DNA from 2 places in the Pseudalkalibacillus sp. A8 genome. Region 1 is predicted to be linked to the other one. Evidence: riboswitches for the same ligand, from Rfam matches in the RefSeq annotation. Region 1 holds a riboswitch; the other holds the start of a gene.
The links. A riboswitch is a leader RNA that binds a small molecule or an ion and turns the genes downstream of it on or off. The one in region 1 is predicted to bind S-adenosylmethionine.
Positions count from the first base shown of each region.

Region 2: linked by a shared signal. The riboswitch ahead of ACJROX_RS09290 (homoserine O-acetyltransferase) and the one ahead of ACJROX_RS17340 (phosphoadenylyl-sulfate reductase) in region 1 are both predicted to bind S-adenosylmethionine.

Region 1 covers NZ_CP174509.1:3,363,557-3,373,959, forward strand. The annotation lists gene cysC (adenylyl-sulfate kinase) at 1-477, opposite strand, end outside; gene sat (sulfate adenylyltransferase) at 499-1,647, opposite strand; gene ACJROX_RS17335 (anion permease) at 1,649-2,719, opposite strand; gene ACJROX_RS17340 (phosphoadenylyl-sulfate reductase) at 2,736-3,449, opposite strand; SAM riboswitch class I at 3,618-3,724, opposite strand; gene ACJROX_RS17345 (aspartate kinase) at 3,851-5,083, opposite strand; lysine riboswitch at 5,395-5,585, opposite strand; gene ACJROX_RS17350 (VOC family protein) at 5,782-6,276, opposite strand; gene ACJROX_RS17355 (GDSL-type esterase/lipase family protein) at 6,420-7,130, opposite strand; gene pheA (prephenate dehydratase) at 7,366-8,187, opposite strand; gene ACJROX_RS17365 (hypothetical protein) at 8,337-9,029, opposite strand; gene ACJROX_RS17370 (hypothetical protein) at 9,492-9,797, opposite strand; gene ACJROX_RS17375 (DUF948 domain-containing protein) at 9,801-10,124, opposite strand; gene tnpB (IS200/IS605 family element RNA-guided endonuclease TnpB) at 10,296-10,403, shown strand, end outside.
Region 2 covers NZ_CP174509.1:1,788,331-1,798,733, forward strand. The annotation lists gene ACJROX_RS09270 (polysaccharide deacetylase family protein) at 242-979, shown strand; gene ACJROX_RS09275 (DedA family protein) at 976-1,566, shown strand; gene ACJROX_RS09280 (MGDG synthase family glycosyltransferase) at 1,563-2,693, shown strand; gene ACJROX_RS09285 (TIM barrel protein) at 2,826-3,665, shown strand; SAM riboswitch class I at 4,079-4,190, shown strand; gene ACJROX_RS09290 (homoserine O-acetyltransferase) at 4,293-5,375, shown strand; gene ACJROX_RS09295 (O-acetylhomoserine aminocarboxypropyltransferase/cysteine synthase family protein) at 5,430-6,746, shown strand; SAM riboswitch class I at 6,773-6,885, shown strand; gene ACJROX_RS09300 (PLP-dependent aspartate aminotransferase family protein) at 6,964-8,757, shown strand; gene acsA (acetate--CoA ligase) at 8,975-10,403, shown strand, end outside.

The sequences.
Region 1 (10,403 bases):
GCCGGTGAAATCAGGTATCTCTCCTTTGCGCGCCTTTTCATACAACCCCTTCGGATCACGTGTTTCACACTCAGCCAATGGACATTTCACATAAACTTCGATGAATTCATCGGCTTCAACCATCTCCCGCACCCGATTCCGGTCCTCCTTAAATGGGGAAATAAAAGCGGTGATGGCGAATTGACCACTATCGACAAACAATTTCGCGACCTCACCGATCCGCCTGATGTTTTCTTGCCTGTCCTCTACTGAAAAACCAAGTCCTTGGTTCAAACCATGGCGGATATTATCCCCATCCAGTACGTAACTCCTCAACCCTAGATCGTGCAGCTTCCGGTCGACAGCGTTTGCCAATGTAGACTTCCCGGATCCAGAAAGACCTGTAAACCAGATGATACTGCTTGTCTGTTTATTCAAACGACGTCGTTCGCTTTTCGATACAGCCGATTCGTGCCATATGATATTTTGAATTGCCACTTATCTCACTCCTTCAGTTGTTCAAGTTGTTACCGGTTCTTGTTTCAATCCTTTTATCAAGACTTCGGCCACTTCTGGGCGGCTGAACGTACTTGGTGGGGTCGATCCATTTCGAAGAAGCTCCCTCACCTTCGTACCAGACAACACGACATGATACTGCTTGTCATGTGGACATGTTTTCGTCGAAGCCATATTTTCGCATTTTGAACAATAAAAGCTATGCTCGAAAAATAATGTTTCGATTCCTAACTCTTCTTTTGTAAAATGACTGAATATCTTTTGAGCATCGTAAGTTCCATAAAAATTCCCTACGCCGGCATGATCCCTGCCGACAATGAAATGGGTGCAGCCGAAATTCTTTCGGACAAGTGCATGAAAGATCGCCTCTCTCGGACCGGCATAACGCATAGCGGCTGGGAAAACCGCTAGAAAAACGCGGTCCCTCGGATAGTAATTTTCAAGAAGGACTTCATAGCTTTCCAGCCTCACATCTGCCGGTATATCATCCGCTTTCGTCTCTCCGACAAGCGGATTCAGGAATAAACCATCAACCGTTTCTAGTGCGGATTTTTGAATATACTCATGTGCTCGGTGGACAGGATTCCGTGTTTGGAAACCGACCACCGTCTTCCAACCAAGTTCGTCAAATTGTTCACGTGTTTGCTCCGGATCGAGATAATAATCTGCGAATCGGTCTTTTGCCGGGCGTTGGACGAGATGGATAGGGCCTCCTATGTAAACATTAGGCCGCTCTAGTAATTTTTTCACACCGGGATGGGCAGTTTCTGCCGTTTTGTAGACATGTAGTGCCTCCCGGAGCTTATCGGGAACATACTTTTCATGGATGCTAATCACCCCATATACCTTTCCATCTTTCACAAGCTTTACCTGATCACCGATTTGTAATTGAGAGGCTTTTTCTTCAGTTACCGGTAGAGTGATCGGAATGCTCCATGGCAATCCATTGTCAAGTCTCATATCGTTAACGACACTTTTATAATCTTTTTCTCCTAAAAATCCTTCAAGTGGACTGTACCCACCGATTGCAATCAATTCAAGATCACTGAGTGCGGTTGCATCCAATTCGATTTCTTTTTTCAATGACTCGTAATCAAAATGTGGATTGATACGATTGATCAATTTCCCTCCATGTGGAATGCTTGTGCTCATGTTAAATTCCTCCTTGTTCATGTATGGTACGTTTTTCTGCTTTGATCGTTTTGATCAGACTCAATGATCCAATGGTTGCAATGAATACACTCCCTATGACACTAAGGGTGTAGAAATCGCTATCCAATAAAACCTTGACCATCCCGTATGAAATGACAAGTGAAAATACAGGTGAGACGACCCAAACTTTTATCATTTGCAAAATGATGTTCTTTTGCAGGAAAGAAAGACCTTTCTGCCCCGTCCCGATTCCGATGATGGCTGAGGTTGTGATTTGTGTCAGTGGAACAGGTATTCCAAAAATGGACGCGATGATGACTAACGTTGCACCTGTTCCTGATATGGCACTACCTTCAAGAAGTGAGAATTTCGTAATACGTTTACCGTTTGTCTCCAACACCTTTCCTCCAAAGAGGATTGCTCCTAAAGCAATGAATCCACCTCCAATCAACGTTCCATGTGAGATAGAAATCATTCCAGCCCCAACCAACGGACCAATCGCATTGGCGACATTGTTCATTCCGGCTGAAAAAGCTTCCAAAAACCCCATCAGGATCAAAAGAACGGTCAACCATTTCTTCCAATTCCCCTCTAGAACAGTATGGTATCTATTCTGGATGGATTGGATCATTTTCCCGAAGATCAGGGCAATTACGAAAGCAATGATCGGAATTAGAATCCATATCAGGACAACGGTCAGTAAGCTTTTTACATAGAGTGATTGGTACGCCAGCCCCACACCAACGACCGATCCGACAGTGACTTCACTCGTGGATAACGGAATCCCGATCAGATTGGCGAACCCTAATGAAATGGTGGCCGCACCAAGGATGATGACTGCTGTCTGGGTTGTGATGATGTCTTCAGGGACGATTCCGGAGCCGATTGTTTCGACGACTTCCCCCCCACCTATGACCGCTCCAAGAAAAACACCTGTTCCACAAATGACCAAAGCGATGATTTTCTTGTTTATCGCACCCGACCCGTAAGAGACGCCCATTGATGCGGCAGCCCCGCTCGCCCCCATATTCATGGCGAAGAAGAAAGCAACTGAAAATGCAATCAGAATCATTTAACGTCTGCTCCCCTCATGATAGGTGCAGACCGCATTCTGTCTTCTTCAAATTCGTCCATCTCCCTGCTCGTAAATCAGCAGCATCATCTGTCGGTAAAGTGCATTTCTCACATCCGATGCTTGGATATCCCTGATCATGGAGGATGTTATAGGGAAGGTCATGGTCATTGATGTATCGCCAGACATCTTTCCAGGACCAGTGAATCAAGGGACAAACTTTGATTGCTCGAAACTTTTCGTCTTTATTGATGAACTCTGTGTCTCTCCGCGTAGGTGATTGTTCTCTTCTAAGCCCCGATATCCAAGCTTTATATCCTGATAAAGTCTGCGCGAGCGGAACCACCTTCCGGATGTGACAGCATTGGGTCGGATCATGTTCCCAGAGGTTCTCTCCATACGTTTCAGATTGTTCTGCTACTGTCAATTCAGGTCTTTTCATTTCAATTTGTAATTGCGGATAACGAGCTTTCACTCTTTCAATCAATTCATATGTCTCGTCGAAGTGAAGCCCGGTATCCAGGAAAACGATTTTTGCATATGGTTTAACTTTAGAAATCAAATCGACCAATACAATCCCTTCAGCCCCGAAGCTGCAAGCATAAATGAGGTCCTCCTTGTACTGGCCGTAAGCCCACTCCAATACCGGTAAAGCACCTTTGGTTTCAGAGTCTATGGAGATATCCAGTTTATTGTCAGACCATGTTTTGTACGTTATTAATTGTCCCAAATTAATCCCTCCTATCGTTTCTGTGAAAAAAGAAAGAGGCAACCCTAACCTGTTCAAAGGTTAAAGTCGCCTCTAGTTTGTCTAGTCAGCAGCCTTTTCAACTTTTCAATATTTGAGAATAAATAAAAGCCTTCCAAATTGGAAGACTCTCAGGCTAATCATCGTTTCACCTTATCTACCAAAATGGGAATCCATTTTGCTGGATTTAGCACCTTGCATACATGCAGGTTGCCGGACATCATTGGGCCAGGTCCCTCCGTCACTCTTGATAAGATTTAATTTGTTTACCATTCTAACTATTCCAAATGCAAAAGTCAACAGTCTTTTTTTGATTGTTTCGATTATTTTTACAGGTCGTTCTTCTCGATCCTTGCATAGCAGTATACAGGAGTCAATTTTTATTACACTTGGACAGGTTTTCTTTCTACAAGTTCAAATGCTTCATGCAAGCATTCAACTGCAGAGATCATTGCTGTGCTATCGACAATCGTAGACACTTTGATTTCTGACGTGCTGACCATCTTGATCTTTATTCCATGAGAAGCGAGAGCATCAAACATTTTAGCTGCGACACCTGGATTGGAAATCATTCCTGATCCCACGATCGATACTTTCGCAAGATCTCCATCATAGGTAATATGATCATAATTCAATTGAGGCTGGTATTCACTCAACACTTCCAATGCGTTATTGAGCACCGCTGAATCCAATGAAAAAGAAATATCCGTGGATTCATTGCCGTTCGTGTTTTGGATGATGATATCTACATTGATTTTGTGATCAGAAAGAATGGTAAATAACTTTGATAAAGTAGATATATCATCCTGCAATCCATGGACCGTCACTTTTGTAACATTATCTTCAAATGCAATTCCCCGAACTGTAAGATTTCCTTCCATAGAAACTTCCTCCTCTATCATTGTTCCGGTTTCTTTTTCCATACTTGAACGAACCTCTAATTTCACGTTATAATTTTTGGCAAATTCGACTGATCTAGGATGTAGGACTCCCGCCCCTAGATTCGCCATTTCAAGCATTTCATCATAAGAAATGGAATCCAACTTTCTTGCTTCTTTCACCACTCTTGGATCAGTAGTATATACACCCGTAACATCTGTATAGATCTCACACTTTTCAGCTCTTAAAGAAGCAGCCAATGCTACGGCGGTCGTATCGGATCCTCCTCTTCCAAGCGTGGCGATTTCATCGTCATCCGTCAGCCCCTGGAATCCAGCAACTATGACAATGTTTCCAGCAGCTAAGTACCCATTGAGTCGTTTTGTATCGATATCTAGAATCCTTGCATTGCCATGAGTGTTTTCCGTTTGGATCCCAGCTTGCCAACCTGTAAGTGAAACAGATTGATAGCCATTTTCTTGTAACGCCATTGCTAATAATGACATCGAAACCTGCTCTCCTGTTGAAACGAGCATATCAAGTTCCCTTTTTGAGGGATTGTTAGAAATATCGTTCGCCATTTGAATCAAATGGTCAGTGCTTTTTCCCATTGCTGAAACGACGACAACGACATCCTTACCTTGCTTGTAAGTATCGATGACCCGATCGGCCACATTTTGAATTCGTTCAATTGAACCTACAGATGTACCACCAAATTTTTGTACAATTAATCCCATCTTTACATTCCTTTCGTTTGAAAAAGATAAAGAAAACTTGGCAAAGCCAAGCCTGTGGCGACGGCTGAGCCTTAGTTCCTCGAAAAAGCAAATGCTTCTCCTTCGTGCGGAGTATTGCTTCCGAAGTGAACAGCTTGTGCACTTATACTTAAGAAAGTATTTATACTTTCTTATAGTGTAAAAAAGGATTGACTCATTAAAAGTGTGACGGACGTTTTATTTGAACCATCAAAAAAAATGGTTGAAATAAATAAACAAATCGTCAGACCTTGAGAGTCAATCCTCAAACGTCTGCCACACTTATTCCCTTTACGTGAGATAGTCCTCCATACGACAGCTGGGACTCTGGTCGTATGACAGCCCTGTACTTATTCAGTACAGGTCCAGCCAAATGCTCGTTGAGAAACAATTCGGCTTCGGCGAATCCCCCTTTCCTATGCACTCATTAGAGCTCAACCTCTTCATGCAAAGTACTTTTGGTTTTCGCGCCTCTACCATCACTTCAATGAAAATGTACTTGAAGTGTGGCCAATAAATTTAATTGTTTGTTATTTTAACAGATACATAAAAATGAAACAAGGCTTTTTTCAGAATAATTATTTGATGGAAATAATCATTAAAAAAGACACATCTCATGTTCCATGAAATGTGTCCACCCAGTACACTCATATTATTCCTATAGACAAATATAGCTGTCTTTAGTTCTTTGTCAATGGTTCATATGCTTTTTGTAAATCTTTTATATTTATTTTCTTCATCTGAAGCATAGCTTTCATGACTCGTTGCGATTTTTCAGGATCAGGGTCATTCAACATTTCTCTCAAAACGGCAGGAACGATTTGCCAAGATACGCCATACTTGTCTCTAAGCCAACCGCATTGCTCTTTTTCCCCACCAATGGATAGCTTATCCCATAACCCATCCACTTCATCCTGCGTCTCACAATCCACTAAAAATGAAATGGCAGGTGAGAAAGTGAAATGTGGGCCACCGTTCAGCGCTACGAACGATTGACCCTCAATATCAAAAGTTACAGTCAATACACTTCCCTCAGGACCAGGCCCTGCTTCTCCATACCGAGTCACATTCACAATCTTTGAATCCTTGAAAATTGAAACATAAAAGTTGGCTGCCTCTTCAGCTTGATGATCGAACCATAAGTTTGGAGTGATTTTTGACAGAGAAATACCCAAATCATTTTCCTCCTTCAGTTCATATATTTTCAAATAAAAAAGTTCGATCTATGTACTACCAAATCCTTCAACAATCTAACCGTCATCATAATAAAAAAGCAAAAACAGTAAGGACCGCGAATTCCCTTACTGTTGATTAACGTTTAAAAATCGTATTCATTAACAATTTTCTTTGTAATCAATTTATAGCCTTTTTTATTTGGATGGAGGGAATCACTGAAATACTCGGTAGATTTTTTTTGAAAGAGTTCATTGGTCGATATGAATTTTACACGTGGGTATTCATTGATGATCTCATTACTGGTCTTATTCCATTCTTCAATTACCTGCTCAATTTGTACTGAGTCAGGAAATGGATTGTATAGGCCGAGAAAAAGAATAGGCGCTTCCTGATTTTTATTACGGATGATACTGAGAATTTCTCTTATATTATTTTCATAGTCAGCTTTTCCAACTTCTAGCCGTTTTTCATAGATTGGCAGCAAATTGTGGCCATTACTTTTAAGTACATCATTTGTCCCGATGAAAATGATGAAATAATCTGCATCATCTAAGTCATCCTTTACATCTGTATTTTTTATTTGATAAAGCAAACCATCGGATTGTTGCCCTGGAATTCCATAATTATGAACTGTGACCGCTCCACCTTTGTTTTGCGAAAGTAACAATTGAAGATCACTGACATAGCCGTTTCCCGTATTGTCTCCTACCCCGTAGGTCAACGAATCACCTAACGCAACTACCTCTTCATGTTTTTTCGTCTTTGCTTCTTGCTTTTTATTAAGTCCCACGATACCAGCGATGGTTGAGATGATCAACACTGATCCAATGATATATAATAATATTTTTATCATATGCTCCTCCTAGGGCTTAACCTACCCTACTGAATTCCTGGTTAAACCAATTGGTCCATCGGAGGAGCTAAATTAGAAGCCATTTGATTGGAAGATCTCCTCATGTTTTCCATAGGGGTAATTTATTCTCATCTCCATCAAACAAATAAGCTTCTGCTGAACCAAGAACATTCATGCTTTGTCCATTTACAAAAATGCGGTTCCTTCTGGAAAGTCTATGATAGGAGATTCCCCATCATAAACTTGTGGTATTGTAGCTGCCTAGAATTTGAACGTCGTGGCCATAGGTTTCCAGGATTGTTTTCGCTCTTAACATATCCGGATCATCCACGCCCTTTTGTGTTTCAACAAAAAATCGATATTCGCCTAACTTCTTTTTAGTAGGACGAGATTCAATCCAGGATAAATTAATCGATAAAGATGAAAAAACGTTTAATATCGTTACCAGGACACCTGGACGTTCTTCGAAAGGAGTAATGACCAGCATTGCTTTATTTGAATGGGTAATCGTTTCTGGAGTATTCGTAACAATTACAAACCGTGTATGATTTTCCGTATAATCTTGAATATTTTTCTTGATTATTTGTAACCCGAAGGCTTGAGCGGACCATTCAGATGCTATTGCTCCGAATTCCTTTTCCCCTTCATCTTTGACGGCTTTAGCAGCAGCAGCGGTACTGCTGAAATGTCTGCTTGAAGCCCGCAGCGACTGTATATAATCCCTGCATTGAGCTAAAGCGGGAGGAATTGACCATACTTCCTTGATTTGATTGATTTCTGCCCCTTTTACGCTAAGCAAGTGTAATGCTACAGGTAATATGACTTCACCATCAATAAAAAGATTGTTTCTCAACAATCCATCAATTGTGATATTGATCGTTCCCTCAATGGAATTCTCAATCGGGACGATCCCTTTATCGACTTTCTTTTCTTTAATAGCCTCCAATACATCGATAATTGATTCACACATCAGCCATTCCATTTCATTTGAAGAAAAATATCGAAAAGCTGCTTCCTCTGAAAATGTTCCTTTAGGTCCTAAGTAGGCGACTTTCATATCGTGGCTCCTTTTAACAGTAGTTCATTAATTTCTTTACTCTAGCTTAAATTTAGTTTTAAATCAACTTCATATGATAGATTTATTAAAGCACTGAACAAATAAGAAAAGCCCCCTTGAGATTATAAAGGGAGCGAGTAAATCTTTTTCTACTTGAGTTTCCTTTCGATTTCATTATGTACAGACTCAATTTTTTCAGGAAGGACAAAGAGGTATTCGATCAAGCCTTCTAGCAATTCCATCAACAACACGGCTGTTTCATCATCAATTTCCCTTTCCAATTCAAGCATTTCATAAAAGGGACTGTCGGGATGGACCAAATGGCTGAGAGATTGAATAGGTTTACTTAAATCAACATGCTGGGGTAACAGTTCAAATTGTTGAGAAAGAGATTGTTCTTTTGTTTTCTCACCAAGATAGTTTTTGAGGACACTCTCAATGACACGTTTTGACATGACTGCTGTTGCAGAGTTGTCTTTTGCCTGACTAACATTCAAGGCAGACACATACGATCTGACAAGATCCTTCGGAATGTGTTTATTTCCTTCGATTTCATCCAGATGGCCTTTCGAAGCCATCGGGTCATAAATATAAACTTCGGCTTCTTGAACGCCTTGATCTGACCTGTCATTTAGCATGATTACGAATATGGATGGTTTCTTACATTCGGAACAAAGACCCTCAGCAAACAATCCCGTTTTCTTAACCTGATAATAATTTGCCTTCAATATAAAATTACCTGATCTACCACATTCCGGACATTGACTTTTGAGAGTTTTGGCAACCTTTAGGTAACCATATTGGGTATAAGATAGAATGGATGCTGGTAATATTTTTCTCACTGTGAACCTCCTAGATACTCCGACAAGAAATGTAATCTTTATTACTTACTTTTTCTATATATCGACATAAATTTCCTCTTAAAACTAAAATAAAATTATTATCTTCTGAAAATAATCGCGGATATAAAAAACACGCTCTCAATAGATCAGGAAAGCGTCAGATATAGCATATAGGAGTTTAAAACAATTAATAATACTTACAATCTTCAACAAAGTATACTCTTAATTGATCCATATCCAGTAGTTCTTTTTCCATCTTCACTCTCCCGTAGTTCGTCTTTTATAGGCTTAAGCCTCATAATCCATTAAATTTACTTTTATATTTTAGGACATACCATCCTGAAGATAATCTCGATACCAATTATTTCAAACCCCTGCTTTTAACTCAATCACTAATTTTTAATAAATGCCATAATAAAAGACGCGTTTTAAGTAACGCGCCTTAATCGGTTGTCCTGATTATTATTCTGGTTTTTCTGCCTTTTCTTTTGATGTGGCAACTTCCTTTTTTGCATTAGATACAGCATCCTTTTTGAACTCATCCTCAATATTTTTAATGTTGATATATTGAGTTCTTCCATTGTTATACATGTCTTCTTTCTTACTATTATACTTTTCTTTCGACAGCATTAAAATCGATTTCCCAGTGCGAGTACTCTCTTTTTTCAAAAATAACATGACTCCACCTAAAAACCCTGTTATAAAACACGAACTGACAATTCCCAATAATTTGAGGTTTCCGTAATTGTTTTTACCTTTTTTCATCATTAATCAATACTCCTGTTGTAAAGTTTTTTTAGCATTTCGTTTCTGTTTCCAATAATAACAGATTGCAAGTGCTCCGTACAAACCGCTCAAGTCCCGCTTACGGGTTATTTCCTTTCCTTCAGAGGTATTTTTCTTCACAGCGTTCGTTGCATCTACTAGTGATGAAGATAATTTTCTAGTAGTATCACCAATATCTCCGACAATATAAAATAAAGGGCTTAAAGCTCTTAATTTCTCATTTACATCTGCAAGAGTATCTTTGCTTGTATCAATTAACTCTCCAGTTTGCTTCGTCACTCTATCCAACTGTCCAGGTAATTGTTCCACAGTTTGATCGACACCCTTTATCGTTTACCGACAGAAGACTCCCACCTCAAGGAATGTGAAGGGCGTATCCCAATGAGTAGGTGGGAGATGAATGTCGGTTGGCGTTAGCCAAAGTGGACCTCGTTGTGTTAGAATAAGAACATACATTCCCTTCGGACGAGGTGGTCATTCATGTTCGTCAAAAAAGCGTATAAGTTCCGGATCTATCCAAACAAAGAACAGGAAACCTTAATCGCTAAAACCATTGGTTGTTCTCGTTTTGTATTTAATCATTTTTTA
Region 2 (10,403 bases), 1.6 Mb from region 1:
GTAATAAGACGCCAGGGGGTATCCATAGTGACAGATAAAACAACCCAAGCCGCGTCTCAATACAATTAGGAGGAAATTGGAAGGGCGATATTTGACTTAAACACACAATACTTGACGAACACATATAAAAATCACCTTCCTGTAAACTCTAATATCTGGTAGAATAAGGAAGGTTGTGGTTGCAAAATGAAACAAGCAATCTTTTTGAACGTTTAATAATGAACACAAAGGTGAATGAAACATGCAAACGATCTTGTTAACCGTAGCAATAGGATTGCTCCTTTTTCTGCTGTATGGTATCCTACCGACAGTCTTGTTAAGAATGCTTACAATAGGTATGGTCAAAAAAGGGGAACAAAAGAAGATGCTGGCTTTGACTTTCGATGATGGTCCCCATCCGATCTATACACCTCAAGTATTGGATTTATTGAAAAAATATGATGTGAAAGCGACATTCTTTGTCGTTGCGGAAAAAGCAGTGAAGCATTCTGAGCTCATCAGACGGATGCATCAGGAAGGGCATACGATCGGTATCCATCACTATAGCCATACGAACAGCTGGTTTCTGACACCATTGGCTACAAAACATGAGATTCATGAAACTGCGAAAATCATCACGAATCTCATCGGGATAAAACCGTCCTTTTATCGGCCCCCTTATGGACGGTTCAATGTGTTTACGATGTGGTTTGCAAGAAAGTATTCGATCGTCCTTTGGTCCGCTATTTTTCAAGATTGGAAACAGGGGACGGATTCGAAAACCTTGCAAAAGGATTTAGTGGAACAGATTGCGGACGGTCAAATCTATCTTCTCCATGATGATGGGGAGAATAAAGGGGCGGATTCAGATGCCCCTGAACAGATGATCGAAGCCTTGAAAGGGTTCCTTCCGCATTTACGGCGTCGCGGGTTTCGGGGCGTTTCCTTAGAAGAACACTTGAATCTGAACACTACAGAAGAACAGAAGAGGTCCGTATGAATCTTGAGAACATCATGGCTGCTATCGAAAACTATGGTTATTGGATTATCTTATTAACATTATTTTGCGGTATTGTCGGCATTCCATCACCAGAAGAGACTTTTCTTGTATTGATTGGGATGCTTACTGCACAGGATCACTTGCAATTAGTATGGACGGTGATCAGCGCTTTTAGCGGAAGCCTGTCTGGAATGCTGATCGCCTATATTGCCGGTCGTTTTCTCGGCCTCCCTTTCCTCAATAAATACGGTCGTTTTTTAAAAATTACACCTGAGCTTTGGGAGAAGGCAAGTACCCAATTCCGGCGATATGGAACCTTGACCATTTTATTCGGCTTGTTCATTCCAGGTGTAAGACAGCTTGCTCCATATATTGCAGGTACAAGCCGTTACCCATTTACGGTTTATATCTTCTTTTCGATCATCGGCAGTGCGCTTTGGGCAATCAGTTATATTTTTGTCGGTTTCTTTATCGGGGACCAAATCCCTTTACATTATCTGCCGTGGATTGGTGTTGTAGCCCTGGTGGTCTTCATCGGAACGGTTTTCATCAAGAATAAGAGCTTGAAAGGAGGGAGCAGAGCATGAAGAAAATATTGTTTTTACCTTTATTTCAGATGCCGTCTGGACACCATCGGGCAGCAGATGCGCTCATTGATTCCATTCAAAGTTCAGATGAAACGATCACTTGTAGGAAGATTGATTTTCTCAGCTATTGGAATGAGCCTTTGGAAAAGACGATTGGGAACATGTATTTGAAATGGATCAGCTCGCTCCCGAAAACGTACCATTGGGTATACAGGCGTTTCATGTATGAACCGAAGAATCAACAGAATACCATGTTGATCGACTATGTGCAGATGCTTGGATTTGAAACGAAAATGCTTGAGTTGTTAAAGGAAGAGAAACCCGATCTAATCGTCTGTACACATTGTTTTCCATCCGCTATCGTAAGCCGTTTGAAACGGAAGCACCAACTCTCGATTCCCGTAGTGAATGTATATACGGATTTTTTCGTCAATGGCATTTGGGGAAAGGAGCACATTGATCTTCATCTCGTAAATGATGAAACGATGAAAAGAGTGCTGTTGGAGAAGCATAATGTAGCTGAAGAACAAATCTCGATCACTGGAATCCCGACAAGTGACGAAATGGTATCTTTAACAACCCGTTATCTGTCAGATAAAAAGCATATACTTGTAGCCGGAGGAAGCAGCGGAATCGGGAATATCCTTCCTTATTTGAGAAGTATCCGGGAAAATGCGCGATATCAATATACAGTTTTATGTGGAAAAAATGATAAGCTGTTCAAAGAATTGGAGTCTTGGAATCTAGCGCATATCAAGCCGAAAGGATATATAGAATGCAGGGAAGAGATGAACATGCTTTATGAACAGGCTGATGCAATCATTACAAAGCCAGGCGGTATCACGATCAGTGAAGCTTTGAAAAAGCGTTTGCTCATTTTTGTGCACACTGCTTTGCCAGGACAGGAGCAATACAACTTAAGAGGTTTGAAGGAGAAGGGGCTGATTATGGAGCTTGATGATCAGCCATCTGAAAACGAAATTGCACTTATTCTTGAAAATGAATGGCGAAGGAAGCAGATCTTCAGCAGAATGGATGACTATCTGATGTCAACAGAAAGCTCAGCTATGAAAGAAATCGTCAAGTTGATGGATTCTCCCGCCATGCTCAACATGCAACCGGGGTAAACGGAATAGCTTCAGCCTTTAATACGCGAATTGATCTATTTAAAAAGCCGACAGTTTTTTGTCGGCTTTTTGTGTTAGGATAATGGTAGAATATAGTAAAAAAGCGGTAAAAGTACGTAGGGGGAGAGATTGTTGAAAAATCGATTAAGTATATCCGGAAGTACGATCATGTCTGATCCTGATCAATTTGAAAAGTTGTTTTGGGAGGGGATCGAGGACGTTGAAATCGGTGAATTTGATAATCAACCATCGTTTGATCGATTTTTGAATTTGTGCAGAAAAAAGAATGCAGTTTTTGGTGTCCATTCTCCTCTTTTCAGGAACGGAAGCAAATACGATTTGATCGAAAAAGTTCAAGTGGAGCCGGAATATGCTTGGGCACAATTAGAAAAAGAAGCCGAAAAACTATCCAGGCTTGGAGTAGAATATATTCTTGTCCATTTTCCTTATTTTAAAAGCAAAAAGACTGAAAAAGATCCGAATATGCTGATTGAATATGGGTTGAAAAGGCTGAACGTAATCCAGGAAAAATACCAGATTTCTATCGTGTGTGAACCAAAGCTTGGTTTTCAGCGTTCTCCTGATGGCATCCGTTACCTGCATCAGTTTCCTGAAAACACGTGGAAGAAGTATGGTTTGAAACTTTGCATCGATATCGGGGATTACTTGATCGCAACCGGAAAACATGCAATGGATTACATTTCGAAATGGGAAAAACATATTCATGTCGCCCATATACATAACGTGGCGTTCATAGGTGATAAATATATTTGGACCCCCGTCCATCCTTCCTATGAGGGAAACCTTGAGCATTACGAGCTAGAACCGATTCTTCGTTATCTGGCGGGGATAGGAGGCATCAGATTCGTATTCGAGTATACTCCACATTTGACCCCAAGTGATGAGTTCGTTGCAGAAGGGTATGAGTGGGTGAAAAGCATAGTAAAAGATGAGACGTGCCGGGCGAGGTAGATCTTTGTTTTTGTTTGGCGTGATTAAGTGGGAAATCGGCGCGATTCTACCTGATATCCGCGTGATAATCTTGAAACCCGCGCGATTATCCGGAAATCTGCGTGAATCCATCCAGAACCCCCGTGATTTAAGACGGCGTGATTCCTTACCCCTGAACCTAACGGAGAAGGACGACGATTTGTCGTCCTTCTTTAGCGGTTATCTTTAAAAACTGGCTCTCTATCTTTAAAATATAAAATTATCTTTAAAAAACATAAATTATCTTTAATCCGACGAAAATATCTTGAAAACGGCGTAATGGCGGGTGTTCCAGGTTGGGAAAAGTCGATGGAAAAATTAAATTTCGCTGTTGACACGTTTTTTCCGTCATGCTAAGATTCAAATCAAATAATTTAAAAATTAAATGATTTCAACTCTTATCAAGAGAGGCTGAGGGACTGGCCCGATGAAGCCCGGCAACCATCAAACTTCGGTTTGAAAGGTGCTAATTCCTGCGGAACGCACTGGCGTTTCGGAAGATGAGAGAGACAAATGTATTGATAATTTGGCCTCTCTGTCTTTTACAGAGAGGCTTTTTGATTTTCATGAAAAACAAACGGCATTAAAAATAACAAAGGAGGCCTGACATTGAGGAAGCCCAATTTTTATAAAACAGGAACGGTGCAAATTCCGAACTTTATATTGGAATCCGGGGAAAAACTTGATGAAGTGGAACTCGCTTATGAAAGATGTGGCCCTCGGAATGCACCAGCCATTCTGGTTTGTCATGCGTTGACGGGGAACCAATATACAGTCGGCACCTCAGATGAACCTGGTTGGTGGCACGGATTGATCAAGGAAGGCGGCTACATCGATACGAGGCGCTATCAAGTCATCACTTTCAATGTACTCGGTGGCTGTAACGGTTCAACTGGTCCGGCATCAGTCAATCCGCAAAGGGGGGAGCCCTATCACAATAATTTCCCCAGCTTGACAGTCCGGGACCTGGTAGAAGCTCAGTTCGTAGCACTGAATATCCTCAATATCAATCATTTAAGGGCAGTTATTGGGGGATCGCTCGGCGGGATGCAGGTCCTCGAATGGGGAGTCATGTATCCTGAATTCATCGATAGTATTTTCCCGATTGCTGTCACGCCTCAGTTTAGTGATTACGCGATTGCATTCAACCATATTTCAAGTCTTGCGATCCAGCAAGATCCTGCCTGGAGCGAAGGAAAGCTTCCGAAACAGGGACTGAGCCTTGCACGGATGATCGGGATGATCACTTACCGCTCAGATGTCCTTTTTGAAGAACGCTTTGAGCGGAACCATATCATATCGGAAGGGCTCCCAACGTACGATATTGAATCATACTTATCCTATCAAGGCCAGAAGCTTACCGAGCGCTTTGACGCCAACAGTTATCTTCGTCTGCTCGAGGTGATGAACAGCCATGATCTGGGACGTGACCGAGGCGGCATAGACCATGCGATCCAGCAACTGCAAGTTCCTGTATTTGCGATCAGTTTTACAAGGGACCTGCTTTACCCGCCTGAAAAATTGCATGAATTCGTGAAAACCATCCAACAATTCGGTGGCACTGCAGAATTTTATGAAGTCGATTCGAAATTCGGTCACGATGGATTCTTGGTAGAGTTCGAAAAATGGGGGTACTTCGTCGAGGAGCAGTTGGCAGAACTGGATGTAGAAGATGCGAGATTAGAAGCTTGAAGGATTAATGATAAATCACAATATATAAAATATAAAAAATGAGGAGTGAATGACATGAGTGAAGAAAAAAAATATCGTTTTGAAACAGTAGGGGTACATGGAGGACTGCAACCTGATCCTGCTACAGGTGCACGAGCGTTGCCGATCTATCAATCAAATGCTTACAAGTTTGATAATACAGAACATGCTGCAGACCTTTTTGGACTTAAGGAAGAAGGGTACATCTATTCACGAATCGGTAATCCGACGGTCAATGTTGTCGAAGAACGGGTGACCGAGCTTGAAGGAGGGCTTGGTGGATTAGCGTTCGCAAGTGGAATGGCTGCTATCTCAGCAGCGATCTTCAACATTGCCGAGACAGGTGATGAAATCGTCTCAGCTTCGACTTTATACGGTGGGACGTATAACTTGTTCTCGACCACACTCCCTAAACATGGGATCACAACTCATTTTGTCGATCCGCAGGACGCAGAAAATTTCCGCCGTGCAATCACCCCGAAAACGAAAGCGATCTTTGCGGAAACGATTGGAAATCCTGGGCTGCATGTGCTTGATATTGAAGCAATCGCGAAAATCGCACATGAAGCCGGTATTCCACTCATCGTCGACAACACGCTTGCTACCCCTTATTTGTTAAGGCCGATCGAGCATGGTGCAGATATCGTCGTCCATTCAGCTACGAAATGGCTTGGTGGTAATGGAACGACCATGGGGGGGGTCATTGTCGATGCAGGGAAGTTCGATTGGAATTCGCCGAAATTCCCTGGATTCACAGAACCGGACCATAGCTACAACGGTATCGTATATGCGGAAGCGCTGCCTGAAGCTGCCTTCATTGTGAAAGCACGTGTCCAGCTTTTACGGGATACAGGAGCATCGTTAAGTCCATTCAATGCTTTTCAGCTTGCGTTAGGATTGGAGACATTGCATGTGCGGGTGAAAGAGCATGTAGCAAACGCTAGGAAGATTGTTGAATACCTCGAGGGACATCCAGGCGTGGATTGGGTGCTCTATCCTGAACAAGAGAGCCATCCATCGAAACAGCTTGCGAATAAATACTTGCCTCAAGGCGCTGGATCAGTCGTCGTTTTCGGAATCAAAGGCGGCCGGGATGCAGGCGCATCAGTGATCAACAATGTTGAATTATGGTCACACCTCGCCAATGTAGGGGACGCTAAGAGCCTGATCATCCACCCGGCAAGCACGACCCACCAGCAGTTGAGACCGGAGGAACTGCCATCTACAGGTGTAACGGAAGATCTTGTCAGATTGTCAGTGGGAATTGAAAATGTAGAGGATCTTATAGAAGATTTAGAGCAAGCGATAGAAGCGGCGACAGGATTGGCGTCCAAGGTTGAACAAGTGAATTGAGTTACATTTAAAAAAGAATAATTGACTTCTTATCCAGAGCGGTGGAGGGGCTGGCCCGATGAAACCCGGCAACCATCAAGTTTTTGATTGAACTTGAAAAGGTGCTAATTCCTGCAGGAGCAATCCTGATAGATAAGAAGAGTGGTCGAAGCCCTCTTCTTCTTATCGAAGAGGGCTTTTTTAAATAGAGAACACAACCAATCAGGGGGACTAACAAATGACAGATACATTCAACACTTACGATATTGAAACCTTATCACTGCACGGCGGGCAGGCGCCTGACCCGACAACCGGATCACGTGCCGTTCCGATCTACCAGACCAGTTCTTATGTATTCCATGACACCGAGCATGCAGAAAGGCTCTTTGCATTAGATGAGCCTGGAAACATCTACTCGAGAATCGGGAATCCGACGGTCGATGTATTCGAAAAGAGGCTCGCGCTCGTGGAAGACGGAGTAGCGGCAGTTGCAACTTCCTCAGGTCAGGCGGCGATCACTCTATCAATCTTGAACTTAGCGAGTGCCGGAGATGAAATCGTAGCTGCTACGAATCTATACGGCGGTACGTATAACTTGTTCTCGACGACATTGCCGAGATACGGAATTACAGTACGTTTCGTAGACCCATCCAACCCGGACAATTTTAAAGAAGCGATCAACGATAAAACCAAAGCTGTGTTTGCTGAAATTATCGGGAATCCGAGTTTGAACGTGCTGGATGTCGAAGCGGTTGCTTCGGTTGCACATGAGACAGGGGTTCCGCTCATCATTGATAACACGTTTGCAACACCGTATGTTTGTAAACCTATAACGCTCGGAGCGGATATCGTCGTCCACTCTGCAACAAAATGGATCGGTGGCCACGGAACATCCATCGGGGGAATCGTCGTAGATGGAGGACGTTTCAACTGGAATTCTCCTAAGTTTCCGGGATTCACTGAACCGGATCCAAGCTATAACGGACTTGTTTATGCCAATGATTTCGGAACACTTGCGTTCAGCACGAAGCTGCGGGTACAGCTCTTACGGGATTTCGGTGCATGCTTGAGTCCTTTCAACGCATTCCTGTTGCTGCAAGGTCTTGAAACGCTGCACCTCCGAGTTGAAAAACATAACCAGAATGCGCAAGAACTTGCAGAATTACTCGAAAAGCATCCTGCAGTGGAATGGGTCTCCTATCCTGGGTTGGAAAGCCATCCATCACATGAACTCGGTAAAAAAGTGTTGAAGAAAGGTTTCGGGGCAGTCGTCAATTTCGGAATCAAAGGCGGAAAAGAGGCTGGAAGCAAGCTGATAAACAATGTTGCATTGTGGTCTCACCTGGCCAACGTTGGAGATGCGAAATCCTTGATCATCCACCCGGCTTCGACCACACATCAACAACTGTCTCGTGAAGAGTTGGAGGCGACCGGGGTAAAAGAGGAACTAGTCCGTTTATCAGTAGGGGTCGAATCTGTCCGTGATCTCATCAATGATCTTGATCAGGCATTGTTCAAAGCGACAGGGCAATCAGCGAATGGTAAAACAGAAATCGTAATCAACGATGAGGGAGTGATTCGCTGGGCACTATCCTCTCCATATGTCCGTGAAGAAATCAACGGGAAAGAGGTCCAACGACAAAAGACACTCGCAATCGTAGGTTTGAGCGGGAAAGAAGCTCGACCAAGCCACCGTCTGGCTCGGAAGATGCAGCGTCTAGGTTATAAGATCATCCCGGTCAACCCACGTGAAAAAGAGATCCTTGGAGAACCATCATACCCAGATCTTAAGAGCATTCCAGGTCCTGTAGATGTCGTCCAGGTTTTCCGGAGCCCAGAAGCAGCGATTGAAATAGCAGCAGAAGCGGCGATCACACAACCGAGAGTTTTCTGGTTGCAAGAGGGGGTCGTTTCTGAAAAAGCTGCACAGATTGCGAAGGATGCAGGACTCCAGGTGGTCCATAATCGTTGCACGTATAAAGAAGCACAGCGGCTCCGTGGAACAATTTCCACATATGCCTGTGATATTTGAGGTTTGAGGCGAGTTACGGAAATCGCGAAACCATTGGGAAGTATCTCGACAAAAAATCACGACAAACATAAAAAAAGAGGTTAGGGGAGCGAGGAAGCAAGACCACGAAACCGCGGAAGCCAGAGTATGTCAAACTATAAAACAGAATTCTCAACCGCTTGGATCTGACAATGCCGAGGCGGTCCATTCATAAATCAAGAGGCTAGGAGAAGTGGATATGGGAAAAAGAGAAATCGATACATTACCACCGTTGAAGGGTGAGTACAATCTTAAAAGCTATGAGAAAGTGAAGGATTCTTTTTCATGGGAAAAAGTGATTGCAGGTTTGCCGTTCAGTACTGATGGGAAGCTTAACGCAGCCTATGAAGTCATCGATCGTCATGTGGAGGACGGATACGGGGAAAAGATGGCGTTACATTATGTAAATGGACCTGAAGAACGGACACTCACTTTCCGACAGGTGAAAAATAAAACCGATCAGTATGCTGCTGTTTTAAAAGAAAACGGTGTCCATAAGGGTGATAGGGTTTTCGTCTTCTTACCGAAAACGCCTGAGTGCTATATCTCAATCCTTTCGATTATCAAAGTGGGAGCGATTGCCGCACCGTTGTTCGAAGCGTTCATGGAGGATGCCGTAAAAGATCGGATCAATGATTGTGATGGATCTCTTTTGATTACGGATTCTGAGCTCGTGAAGCGAGTTCAGACAGAGGAAATCCCTTCCTTGAAAACAATCCTGCTGGCAGAGGAGATTGAAGCGGCTGACGTCTTGATCCCGGATGATCTGGTCGAATGGGTCGACCTGGAAGATGGCATGCTCATCCACTACACGAGCGGTTCCACCGGAAAACCCAAAGGCGTCCTGCATGCTCATCGTTCGATCGCCCATCATTACCAGACCGGGAAATGGGTGCTGGATATAAAAGATGAAGATGTGTACTGGTGCACATCACATCCTGGTTGGGTGACAGGCAGTGTGTATGGTGTGTTCGCACCATGGCTGAATCGGGCGACGATCGTCATTCATGGCGGCCGCTTCCAGGCGGAAGACTGGTATGAACTGATCGAATCGAAACGCGTGAGCATCTGGTACAGTGCACCGACAGCGTTCCGGTTTCTGATGGCTAAGGGGGACCTTTATAAAAAGTATGATCTATCCTCGATCCGCCACGTGTTGAGTGTCGGTGAACCGTTGAATCCTGAAGTGATCCACTGGGCATATGAAAACTGGGGTGTACGTGTAAATGATACATGGTGGATGACCGAAACAGGAGGCCATCTCATCGTCAATTTTCCGTCTGAAAATATCAAGCCGGGTTCGATGGGGCGGGCATTCCCAGGGATTGAAGTCGGTATCCTTGATGAAGAAGGCAACAAGCTTCCTACTGGCGAGACTGGACAGCTTGCTGTACGTGCTCCATGGCCCGGAATCATGAAAGAGATCTGGAAGAACGAGGAGAAATATCAATCTTATTTTAAATATCCAGGGTGGTACGTATCTGGTGACCTTGCAAAAAAAGATGAAGAGGGCTTTGTATTTTTCCAGGGCAGAAGTGATGACATGATCAACTCTGCTGGAGAACGGATCGGCCCATTCGAAGTGGAAAGCAAACTGATTGAGCATGATGCGGTATCTGAAGCAGGCG